Regions from separate parts of the Pseudomonas shirazica genome, predicted to be linked through region 2. Evidence: predicted binding sites of a transcription regulator. Region 2 holds the regulator's gene; the other holds the start of a gene.

Region 1 (4,916 bases), 1.1 Mb from region 2:
TACACCACATACACGGCATCGTCGCGGTGGCCGAGTTCGCTGAACAGTTTTTCCAGCTCGCCCAGGGCCGGCAGCAGGCCGGGCGCGGGGGGCTGGCCGAGCTGGGTACGCTTGCCTTCGACAAAGCGGGCGCCGGGGATATGCCCGCTGACATAGCGGTTGGCGCTGCTCAGGTCGATCAGGATCAGCTGTGGCGAATCCAGGCGCGGCAGCAGGTCCGCGGCTTCGATCACCAGGGGCAGGCCTGAAAAGTCAGTCATCCACGGTCTCCAGTGTGGAAAGAGGGGCGATTGTAGCGCAAGGCTCAGGCCTTGCGGTTGGCAAACACCGATAGCGCCCGTTCGGTGCACTGTGCGGTCTTGCCGAAGGCTTGCACGCTGATATCGGCCAGCGGCCGGCAGCCTTGGTCAGCCACCATCAGCATCAGCACCTGGTCCGCCACCGCCAGCGAGCGTAGCAGCACGTGCTCGCTGCGGAACAAGGCACGCAGCGGAGCCGGCAGCAGGGTCGAGAGCTGGCTGTGGTTTTCCGGGGTGATACGCAATTGCCCGGCCTTGGCCAGCAGCTTTTGCAGCAGTTTGTTCTGCGCCACCGGCAGTACCAGCGCCCCGGCTTCCTTTGGCAGGCCGGCCATCTGCTGCACGCGCAGCTGGTCGTTGGCCTTGTCCAGGCTCAGCAGCAGGATCCGCTGCATGCCAGAGGCCAGAAGGGCCTCGATAACCTGCGTGGCCAGGTGTACGTTGTTGGTGAACGGGCTGGGCTGGGCCAGAAGGTCCTGGCACAGCTTGCGCCAGCGCGTCAGTTCGTCGCTGGTGGGCGGTGGCGGAGCCAGCATGTCTGGGTGCGGACGGCGCTGGTGCCAGGGCCAGATCAGCGCTTCGGCCGGGTGGAACAAGGCATGCTGGGCATGGCGGCGGGCGCTGGCCGCAGCCTGCTGGTGCACCTGCTGCTGCACGTCGTCCAGCGAGGTCTGCAGGTACAGTGCGGTCAGCAGCTGCCAGCGCAACAGGTGCGGGTTGTCCCAGCCCACCTGTGCCGCCAGGGCCAGGTTGTTGGCCAGCAGCACGGTGTTGGCCGGCTGGTTGAACCAGCGGCGCAGGCCAGGCTCGGCGTCCAGGCGGTGTTGCTGGCTGAGCAGGTCCGGATCGCGGGCGATACTGAGCACCTGGGCCAGTTGTTCGCGCTCTTCCAGCAGCAGGCGGTAACCCTGGGTCACCCATTGTGGCAGGCGCCAGTACTCCGCCATGGTCTGGCACAGCTCAATGATGCGCACGCCAAACAGTTCTTCCTCGACATGGGCGGCGTCTTCGCCCTTGTGGATAACCCGCAGCTCCCAGGTATCGAGCAGCTTGGGGTAGGCCAGCGCCAGCGGCCAGAGTGGCGACAGGAACAACAGGCTGCCCCAGTGGATTTCCTGCCAGAGCCGTGCCAGGCGGCTTGCGAACAGGCCGCTGGCCTGCTGCGAGGCGTGCTGGCTGATCAGCTGGAACTGGCACAGTACCGGCGGGATCTCTTCGACGGGCACTGCTGGCAGGCGCTTGAGCAGCTGTTCGCTGCGCTCCAGGCCCAGGCGGTTGAGGGCGACTTCCAGGCTTTCGGCGGGCTCTGCCAGGCTGGCATTGGTGGGGTGATTGGCTTCGCGCATCACCGACAGCACCAGAGCCGGGCTATCCTGCATCAGTTCGGCGATATCGCGCAGCGAGCGGCGGTTATCGTGGATGGCGGCCATGACCCGGTCGTAGCTGTGCTTCGGCACGGGGATGCGAACACTCTCGAGCAGCTTTACCCAGGCCTCTAGCGTACGTGGAGCCTGAGCGGGCACCTTGGTTTCAATTGGCATTTTGACATCAGTCCGAACTGGCTTTTCGCATTGAGTGGCTATAGTCTGGCGCAGTTCTGCCGATAAGTAGAAGAAGAGTTTTAAAGCTCCCGTCTCTTCCCCTGACCACGACAGCAAGTGCTTTGAACCTATGGCTAAAATTATCGGCATCATCGTCGTATTCGCGAGCGTGCTCGGCGGATACGTGCTTTCCCACGGCAAGATCGCGGCACTGATCCAGCCGTTCGAAGTACTGATCATCGGCGGTGCGGCCTTTGGTGCATTCCTGCAGGCCAACCCTGGCCACATGACCATGCACGTCATCAAGAAGTCGATGAAGATGTTCGGCTCACGCTTCACTCATGCCTTCTACCTGGAAGTGCTGGGCCTGGTGTACGAGATTCTCAACAAGAGCCGGCGCGAAGGCATGATGGCCATCGAGGCCGATATCGAGGATGCCGCCGCCAGCCCGATCTTCGCCAAGTACCCGACGGTGCTGGCAGATGAACGCATGACCGCATTCGTCTGCGACTACCTGCGCATCATGTCCACCGGCAACATGGCCCCACACGAACTCGAGGGCCTGTTCGACATGGAACTGCTGAGCATGAAGGAAGAACTGGAGCACCCGTCCCATGCGGTGACCGGCATCGCCGACGGCATGCCCGGCTTCGGTATCGTTGCGGCGGTACTGGGTATCGTGGTGACCATGGCCTCGCTCGGCGATGGTGATCAGGCCTCCATCGGCCTCCATGTGGGTGCGGCGCTGGTGGGTACCTTCTTCGGTATTCTGGCGGCCTACGGCTTCTTCGGCCCGTTGGCCAAGTGCCTGGAGCACGATGCCAAGGAAGAGCTGAACCTCTACGAGTCGATCAAGGCTTCGCTGGTGGCCTCGGCCTCGGGCATGCCGCCTTCGCTGGCGGTCGAGTTCGGGCGCAAAGTGCTGTACCCCAAGCACCGCCCAAGCTTCGCCGAACTGGAACAAGCGGTTCGCGGTCGCTGAGTCATGGAGAACAATCAGCCCATCATCGTCAAGCGCGTCAAGCGCTTTGGCGGCGGCCACCACGGCGGCGCCTGGAAAATCGCCTTCGCCGACTTCGCCACGGCGATGATGGCGTTCTTCCTGGTGCTGTGGCTGTTGTCTACGGCCACCCCGGAACAGAAGATCGCCATTGCCGGCTACTTCAAGGACCCGATCGGCTTCTCGGAAAGCGGAACGCCCTACGTCATCGACCTGGGCGGCTCGCCTCAGCTGGCGCCGGAAAAGACCATCAACCCCGAAGCCAAGTCGGAGCCGACGCCTGATACCAGCATTCAGCTGGACAAGGACCAGGTGGAGACCATGGCCGAGCAGGTCGAGCGTGAGCGCCTGGAGTTGCTGCTGCAGGAACTGCAGAACAAGGTGGAAGAGAACCCGCAACTTCAGAAGTTCAAGGACCAGATCCTGTTCGAGATCACCCAGGACGGCCTGCGCATCCAGATCATGGACGCCGAGAACCGGCCGATGTTCGACATTGGCAGCGCGCGCCTGCAGCCGTACTTCGAGGACATCCTGCTGGCGATGGCCGACACCATCAAGGCGGTGCCGAACAAGATCAGCATCAGTGGCCACACCGACGCCAAGCCCTATGCCGGCAGTGGCGAGTTCGGCAACTGGGAATTGTCGGCCAACCGCGCCAACGCCGCGCGCCGTGCACTGGTGGCCGGCGGCTACCCGGATGGCCAGGTGGCGCGGGTGGTGGGTTATGCCTCGTCGTCGCTGTTCGACCGCAAGGACCCGTTCAACCCGGTCAACCGCCGCATCGACATCATCGTGCTGACCAAAAAGGCCCAGCGCAATATCGAAGGCGAGCAGGGCGCGCCGGAAGCACCGGCTGCCGAGCCCGCGCCGCCGGCCGCTGCGGCACCGGCGGGGCCAGGGGAGGCCGGGCAGGCCCCCATGCAGCCGCGTGAATTGCGCCAGAAGCTGAACATCTTCGAAGAGGGGACGCTGAAGATGGATGAGGCCAAGGACCAGTAGGTTCTTGGGGTGCCCTGCACGGTCCTTGTAGGAGCGGCCTTGCGTCGCGATCGGGCCGCAAGGCGGCCCCCGGACTTCTGCATTTTTGCAAAGATTGCTGGGGCCGCTCTGCGGCCCTATCGCGACACAAGGCCGCTCCTACAGGCGCGTGCTGCAGCTGAGCCTCGCGCCCACAGGGGGTCAGTAAGCGTCTTCCGGCAAACTGGCGATGATCGAGCGGTAGCTGTTCATCCGTTGCTGCTTGATACGCCCCTCGTCCAGCGCCTTGAGCAGCGCACAGCCCGGTTCGCGATCATGCTTGCAGTCGCGGAAGCGGCAGGTGCCGAACAGGTCGCGGAACTCGATGAAACCATCCTCCACATCACTGCGGCTGACGTGACCCAGGCCGAACTCGCGGATGCCCGGTGAGTCGATCAGGTCGCCACCATTGGGGAAGTGGTACAGCCGCGCGGTGGTGGTGGTGTGGGTACCCTGGCCAGACCATTCCGACAGGTCGCCGACACGGGTGCCGGCCTCCGGCAGCAGGCTGTTGACCAGCGACGACTTGCCCACCCCCGATTGGCCGACGAACACGCTGATGTGGCCGTCGAGCATCTGCTGCAGGCGTTGCATGCCGTCACCGTGATGTGCCGAGACCTCGAGCAGCGGGTAGCCGAGCTCGCGGTAAACCTCCAGCAGCGCATGCAGGCCCGGGCCGTTCTCTTCGTTGATCAGGTCGGCCTTGTTCAGCAGCAGCAGCGGACGAATGCCGGCGTGCTCCGCCGCCACCAGGTAACGGTCGATCAGGTTGGGGTGCGGTTCGGGCGCGGGGGCAAAGACGATCACGATCAGGTCGACGTTGGCCGCCACCGGCTTCAGCTGGCCGTGGTTGTTAGGCCGGCACAGCTCGGTGCTGCGCGGCATCTGCGCGACGATCACGCCAATGCCCTGGTTGCCCGCCCGCCATACCACGCGGTCGCCGGTAACCAGCGCCGGCAGGTTGGCGCGCAAGTGGCAACGGAACACCTGGCCCGCGGCTTCGCCGTCCTGGGCTTCCACTTCTACCTGCACACCGAAGTGCGCAATCACCAGGCCCAA
Region 2 (4,916 bases):
CGAACTGGAAGAAGAGCTGCGCAAGACCCATACGCGCATCGCCACTGCCCAGGCCGAGCTGGGCCACCGCCAGGATAGCAGCGACAACAACCGCCAATTGTTCGCCGGGCAGTCGCTGACCGCCGCCGAGCCGTTGATCGAACCGCATGTCGATGTTCCCGAGGCTGCTGCAGCGCCTGCGTCGGCGCCGGTCGACCCGCGCCTGTTCGATGCCATGCGCTCCGAGCTGTCGGGCCTGCGCGAGCTGCTGGAAGTGCAGCTCGGCTCGCTGGCCTGGAACCAGCTGCAAGGCAGCAAGCCGCAGCAGGCCACCGTCTGGCGCCGGCTGCAGCGTATCGGCCTGTCCGGGCCGATCGCCCGTGAGCTGCTGGACCTGACTGCCGAGATCGACGAGCCACGCCAGGCCTGGCGCATGTTGCTTGCGCATCTGGCGCGGATGATCGAAATCCCCGAGGTCGAGCCGATCGAAGAGGGTGGGGTGATTGCCATGGTCGGCCCGGCCGGCATGGGCAAGACCACCACCCTGGCCAAGCTGGCCGCCCGCTACGTGCTCAAGTACGGCGCGCAGAACCTGGCGCTGGTGAGCATGGACAGCTTCCGCATTGGCGCCCAGGAGCAGCTCAAGACCCTGGGCCGCATCCTCAACGTGCCGGTGACCTACGTCGACCCGGGCCAGTCGCTTGCTGCGGCGCTGGAGCCGCTGCTGCGCAAGCGCGTGGTGCTGATCGATACCGCCGGCCTGCAGGCCAGCGACCCGGCCCTGCGCATGCAACTGGATACCCTGGCCGGGCGTGGCATTGCCGCGAAGAACTACCTGGTGCTGGCCACCACCAGCCAGAAGCAGGTGCTGACCGCCGCCTACCACAGCTACAAGCGCTGCGGCCTGGCCGGTTGCATCCTGACCAAACTCGATGAAACGGCGAGCCTTGGCGATGTGCTGAGCCTTGCCATCAGTCATGAACTGCCAGTGGCCTACCTGACCGACGGGCCGCGCATTCCTGACGACCTGCACCTGCCTCGGGGGCACCAGTTGGTCTCCCGCGCGGTCAATGTGCAGCAGCAGGACGAGCCCAGCGAAGAGGCCATGGCCGATATGTTCGCTGATCTCTATCACAACCCACGGCGAGCGGGTTGATGATGAAATGTGTGCAAGGTAGCTATGCCAAGGGGTACGCAGAATTGCCCTACGTGTGGCCTGAGTCCCAGCGAGACAAGGTAAAGAACAGACATGGGTAGCATGCATCCCGTACAGGTGATCGCCGTGACCGGTGGCAAAGGTGGCGTCGGCAAGACTAACGTTTCAGTGAACCTGTCCCTGGCGCTGGCCGAGCTTGGCCGCAGGGTCATGCTGCTCGACGCCGACCTGGGCCTGGCCAATGTCGACGTGCTGCTGGGCCTTACCCCCAAGCGGACCCTGGCCGATGTCATCGAAGGGCGCTGCGAGCTGCGCGACGTGATGTTGCAGGGCCCCGGTGGTGTGCGCATCGTGCCGGCTGCCTCGGGCACGCAGAGCATGGTGCACCTGGCCCCGGCCCAGCATGCCGGGCTGATCCAGGCGTTCAGCGAAATCGGCGACAACCTCGACGTGCTGGTGATCGACACTGCGGCCGGTATCGGTGATTCGGTGGTCAGCTTCGTCCGCGCCGCCCAGGAAGTGCTGCTGGTGGTATGCGATGAACCCACCTCGATCACCGATGCCTACGCCCTGATCAAGCTGCTCAATCGCGACTACGGCATGAACCGTTTCCGCGTGCTGGCCAACATGGCGCAGAGCCCGCAGGAAGGCCGTAACCTGTTCGCCAAGCTGACCAAGGTCACCGACCGTTTCCTCGACGTTGCCCTGCAGTATGTGGGCGCTGTGCCGTATGACGAGTGTGTGCGCAAGGCGGTGCAGAAGCAGCGTGCCGTGTACGAAGCCTTCCCACGCTCCAAATGCGCGCTGGCCTTCAAGGCGATAGCCCAGAAGGTCGACAGCTGGCCGCTGCCGGCCAACCCGCGTGGCCATCTGGAGTTCTTTGTCGAGCGTCTGGTGCAACCCACCAGCGCGGGTCCAGTGCTATGAACGCCAGCGGTTTCAAGATGTACAGCCGAGCGTCGAAAGACGCCCAGTACGAGCTGATCGAACGCTACGCCCCGCTGGTCAAGCGCATCGCCTACCACCTGCTGGCGCGGCTGCCGGCCAACGTGCAGGTCGAGGACCTGATCCAGGCCGGCATGATCGGCCTGCTGGAAGTGGCCAACAAGTACGACGCCAGCAAGGGCGCCAGCTTTGAAACCTACGCCGGCATCCGCATCCGCGGGGCCATGCTGGACGAAGTGCGCAAGGGCGACTGGGCACCGCGTTCGGTGCACCGCAACACCCGCATGGTCAGCGACGCGATGCGTGCGGTTGAAGCCAGAACCGGCCGTGACGCTAAAGATCATGAAGTTGCTGCCGAACTCCAATTGAGTCTCGATGATTACTACGGGATCTTGAACGATACCCTGGGCAGCCGCCTGTTCAGCTTCGACGACCTGTTGCAGGACGGCGAGCACGAAGGGCTGCATGAGGATGGCGCCAGTGGCCAGGTAGAACCTGCGCGCGGCCTGGAGGACGAGCGCTTCCAGGCCGCCCTGACCGAGGCCATCTCCAACCTGCCGGAGCGTGAGCGCCTGGTGCTGGCGCTGTACTACGACGAAGAGCTGAACCTCAAGGAAATCGGTGAGGTGCTGGGGGTCAGCGAGTCGCGGGTCAGCCAGTTGCACAGCCAGTGTGCCGCGCGCCTGCGCAGCCGCCTGGGGGAATGGCGGGCGCGTTGAGCCCGCTGTCGTTGCAGTCGTTTTCTACGTTGTACCGAATTGTGAATGCGCGCTCGGGGCCGAGCGCGTTTGAGACTGCTTGGAGGTCTACTTGAACAAAGACATGAAAATCCTCATCGTTGACGACTTTTCGACGATGCGGCGGATCATCAAGAACCTGTTGCGTGACCTGGGCTTCACCAACACCGAAGAAGCCGATGACGGCACCACGGCGCTGCCGATGCTGGAGAACGGCCACTACGACTTCCTGGTGACCGACTGGAACATGCCTGGCATGTCCGGCATCGACCTGCTGCGCAAGGTGCGTGCCCACGATCGCCTGAAAACCATGCCGGTGCTGATGGTGACCGCCGAAGCCAAGCGCGACCAGATCATCGAAGCGGCCCAGGCCGGCGTCAATGGCTACGTGGTCAAGCCGTTCACCGCCCAGGTGCTCAAAGAAAAGATCGAGAAGATCTTCGAACGCGTCAACGGCTGAGTCACGTCAGGGGGCGCGCCATGGATTCATCACAAACGTCTTTGGGCGAGTTCGAATCGACCCTGAAGAAGCATGCCCAGGAGCTGGTCGAAAGCCTGGAGCGGGGCCGTTTCGGCGAGGCGGTGCAGCTGATTCACGAGCTGAACCAGACCCGCGACCGCGGCCTGTACCAGGAAGTCGGCAAGCTGACCCGCGAGCTGCACAGTGCCATTGTCAGTTTCCAGATCGACCCGACCATGCCGCAGGCCGAGGAGGTGTCGCAGATAACCGACGCCACCGAGCGCCTGTCGTACGTCGTCAGGCTCACCGAGGGCGCGGCCAATCGCACCATGGACCTGGTCGAGGAAAGCACCCCGGTGCTCAACGACCTGGCCAGCGAGGCCCAGGCACTGAGCACCGACTGGCAGCGTTTCATGCGCCGCGAAGTGGCTGCGCCGGAGTTCCGTGACCTGGTCAAGCGCGTCGACAGTTTCCTGACGCACAGCGCCGAAGGTAACCGCAAGGTCGCCGGCCACCTCAACGACATTCTGCTGGCCCAGGACTATCAGGACCTGACCGGCCAGGTGATCAAGCGCGTCACCACGTTGGTCACCGAGGTGGAAAGCAACCTGCTCAAACTGGTGCTGATGGCCAGCCAGGTCGACCGCTTTGCGGGCATCCAGCATGACCACGATCAACTGCGTGCAGAAAAAGATCGAGAAAAACATCCGACTCGGGGTGAAGGTCCGCAGATTCATGCCGATAAGCGTGAAGACGTCGTGTCCGGTCAGGACGATGTCGATGATCTGCTGTCCAGCCTGGGTTTTTAAGGAGCACGTTTGATGAGCTTCGGCGCCGATGAAGAAATCCTCCAGGATTTCCTGGTAGAAGCCGGCGAAATTCTTGAGCAACTGTCCGAGCAACTGGTCGAGCTGGAAAGCCGGCCCGACGATGCCGACCTGCTCAATGCGATCTTTCGCGGTTTCCACACTGTAAAAGGGGGCGCCGGCTTCCTTCAGCTGAACGAGCTGGTGGAGTGCTGCCATATCGCCGAGAACGTGTTCGACGTCCTGCGCAAAGGTGAGCGCCGGGTCGACGCGGAACTGATGGATGTGGTGCTCGAGGCACTGGACACGGTCAACAGCATGTTTGGCCAGGTGCGCGAGCGCGCCGAAGTGACCCCGGCTACCCCCGAGCTTTTGGCGGCGCTGTCGCGCCTGGCCGAGCCGGGGGGCGCCGTGGCCGTTGAAGCGCCTGCCGCCGCGGCACCGGCACCGGTTGCCGAAGCGCCTGCCGAGGAGCAGGACATCACCGACAGCGAGTTCGAACAGCTGCTCGATTCGCTCGATGCGGTCAAGGCGCAAGCTGCGGCCGACGAGCAGATGCAGGGCGAGACCGTGAGCGGTGAAGGTGACGAAATCACCGACGCCGAGTTCGAGTCGCTGCTCGACCAGTTGCACGGCAAAGGCCAGTTCAGCGCCGAAGTTGCCGCGCAGCCGGTTGCCGGCGCGCCGGAACCGGCCAGCGACGAAATTACCGACGCCGAATTCGAATCGCTGCTGGACCAGTTGCATGGCAAGGGCACCTTCCAGGCCGATGCCTTGCCCGCTGCCAAGGCGCTGGCGCCTGCTGCAACTGACACCAGTGCAGCCAGCGATGA

Evidence for each region. Region 2 encodes FliA, which starts transcription of late flagellar genes. Its sites were predicted from a motif close to CTAAAGTTTNNNNNNNNNNNGCCGNTAA; they were not measured.
Region 1: a site for FliA is predicted at 1,879-1,906, ahead of motA (flagellar motor stator protein MotA). Genes of this name have one in related genera too.

What each region holds. Positions count from the first base shown of each region.
Region 1 is NZ_CP063456.1:10,508-15,423, forward strand. Features, by position in the region: gene IMX18_RS27870 (rhodanese-like domain-containing protein) at 1-260, opposite strand, end outside; gene IMX18_RS00045 (HDOD domain-containing protein) at 305-1,840, opposite strand; gene motA (flagellar motor stator protein MotA) at 1,971-2,822, shown strand; gene motB (flagellar motor protein MotB) at 2,826-3,839, shown strand; gene rsgA (small ribosomal subunit biogenesis GTPase RsgA) at 4,020-4,916, opposite strand, start outside.
Region 2 is NZ_CP063456.1:1,145,819-1,150,734, forward strand. Features, by position in the region: gene flhF (flagellar biosynthesis GTPase FlhF) at 1-1,135, shown strand, start outside; gene fleN (flagellar synthesis regulator FleN) at 1,229-2,062, shown strand; gene fliA (RNA polymerase sigma factor FliA) at 2,059-2,799, shown strand; gene IMX18_RS05265 (chemotaxis response regulator CheY) at 2,903-3,277, shown strand; gene IMX18_RS05270 (protein phosphatase CheZ) at 3,298-4,086, shown strand; gene IMX18_RS05275 (chemotaxis protein CheA) at 4,099-4,916, shown strand, end outside.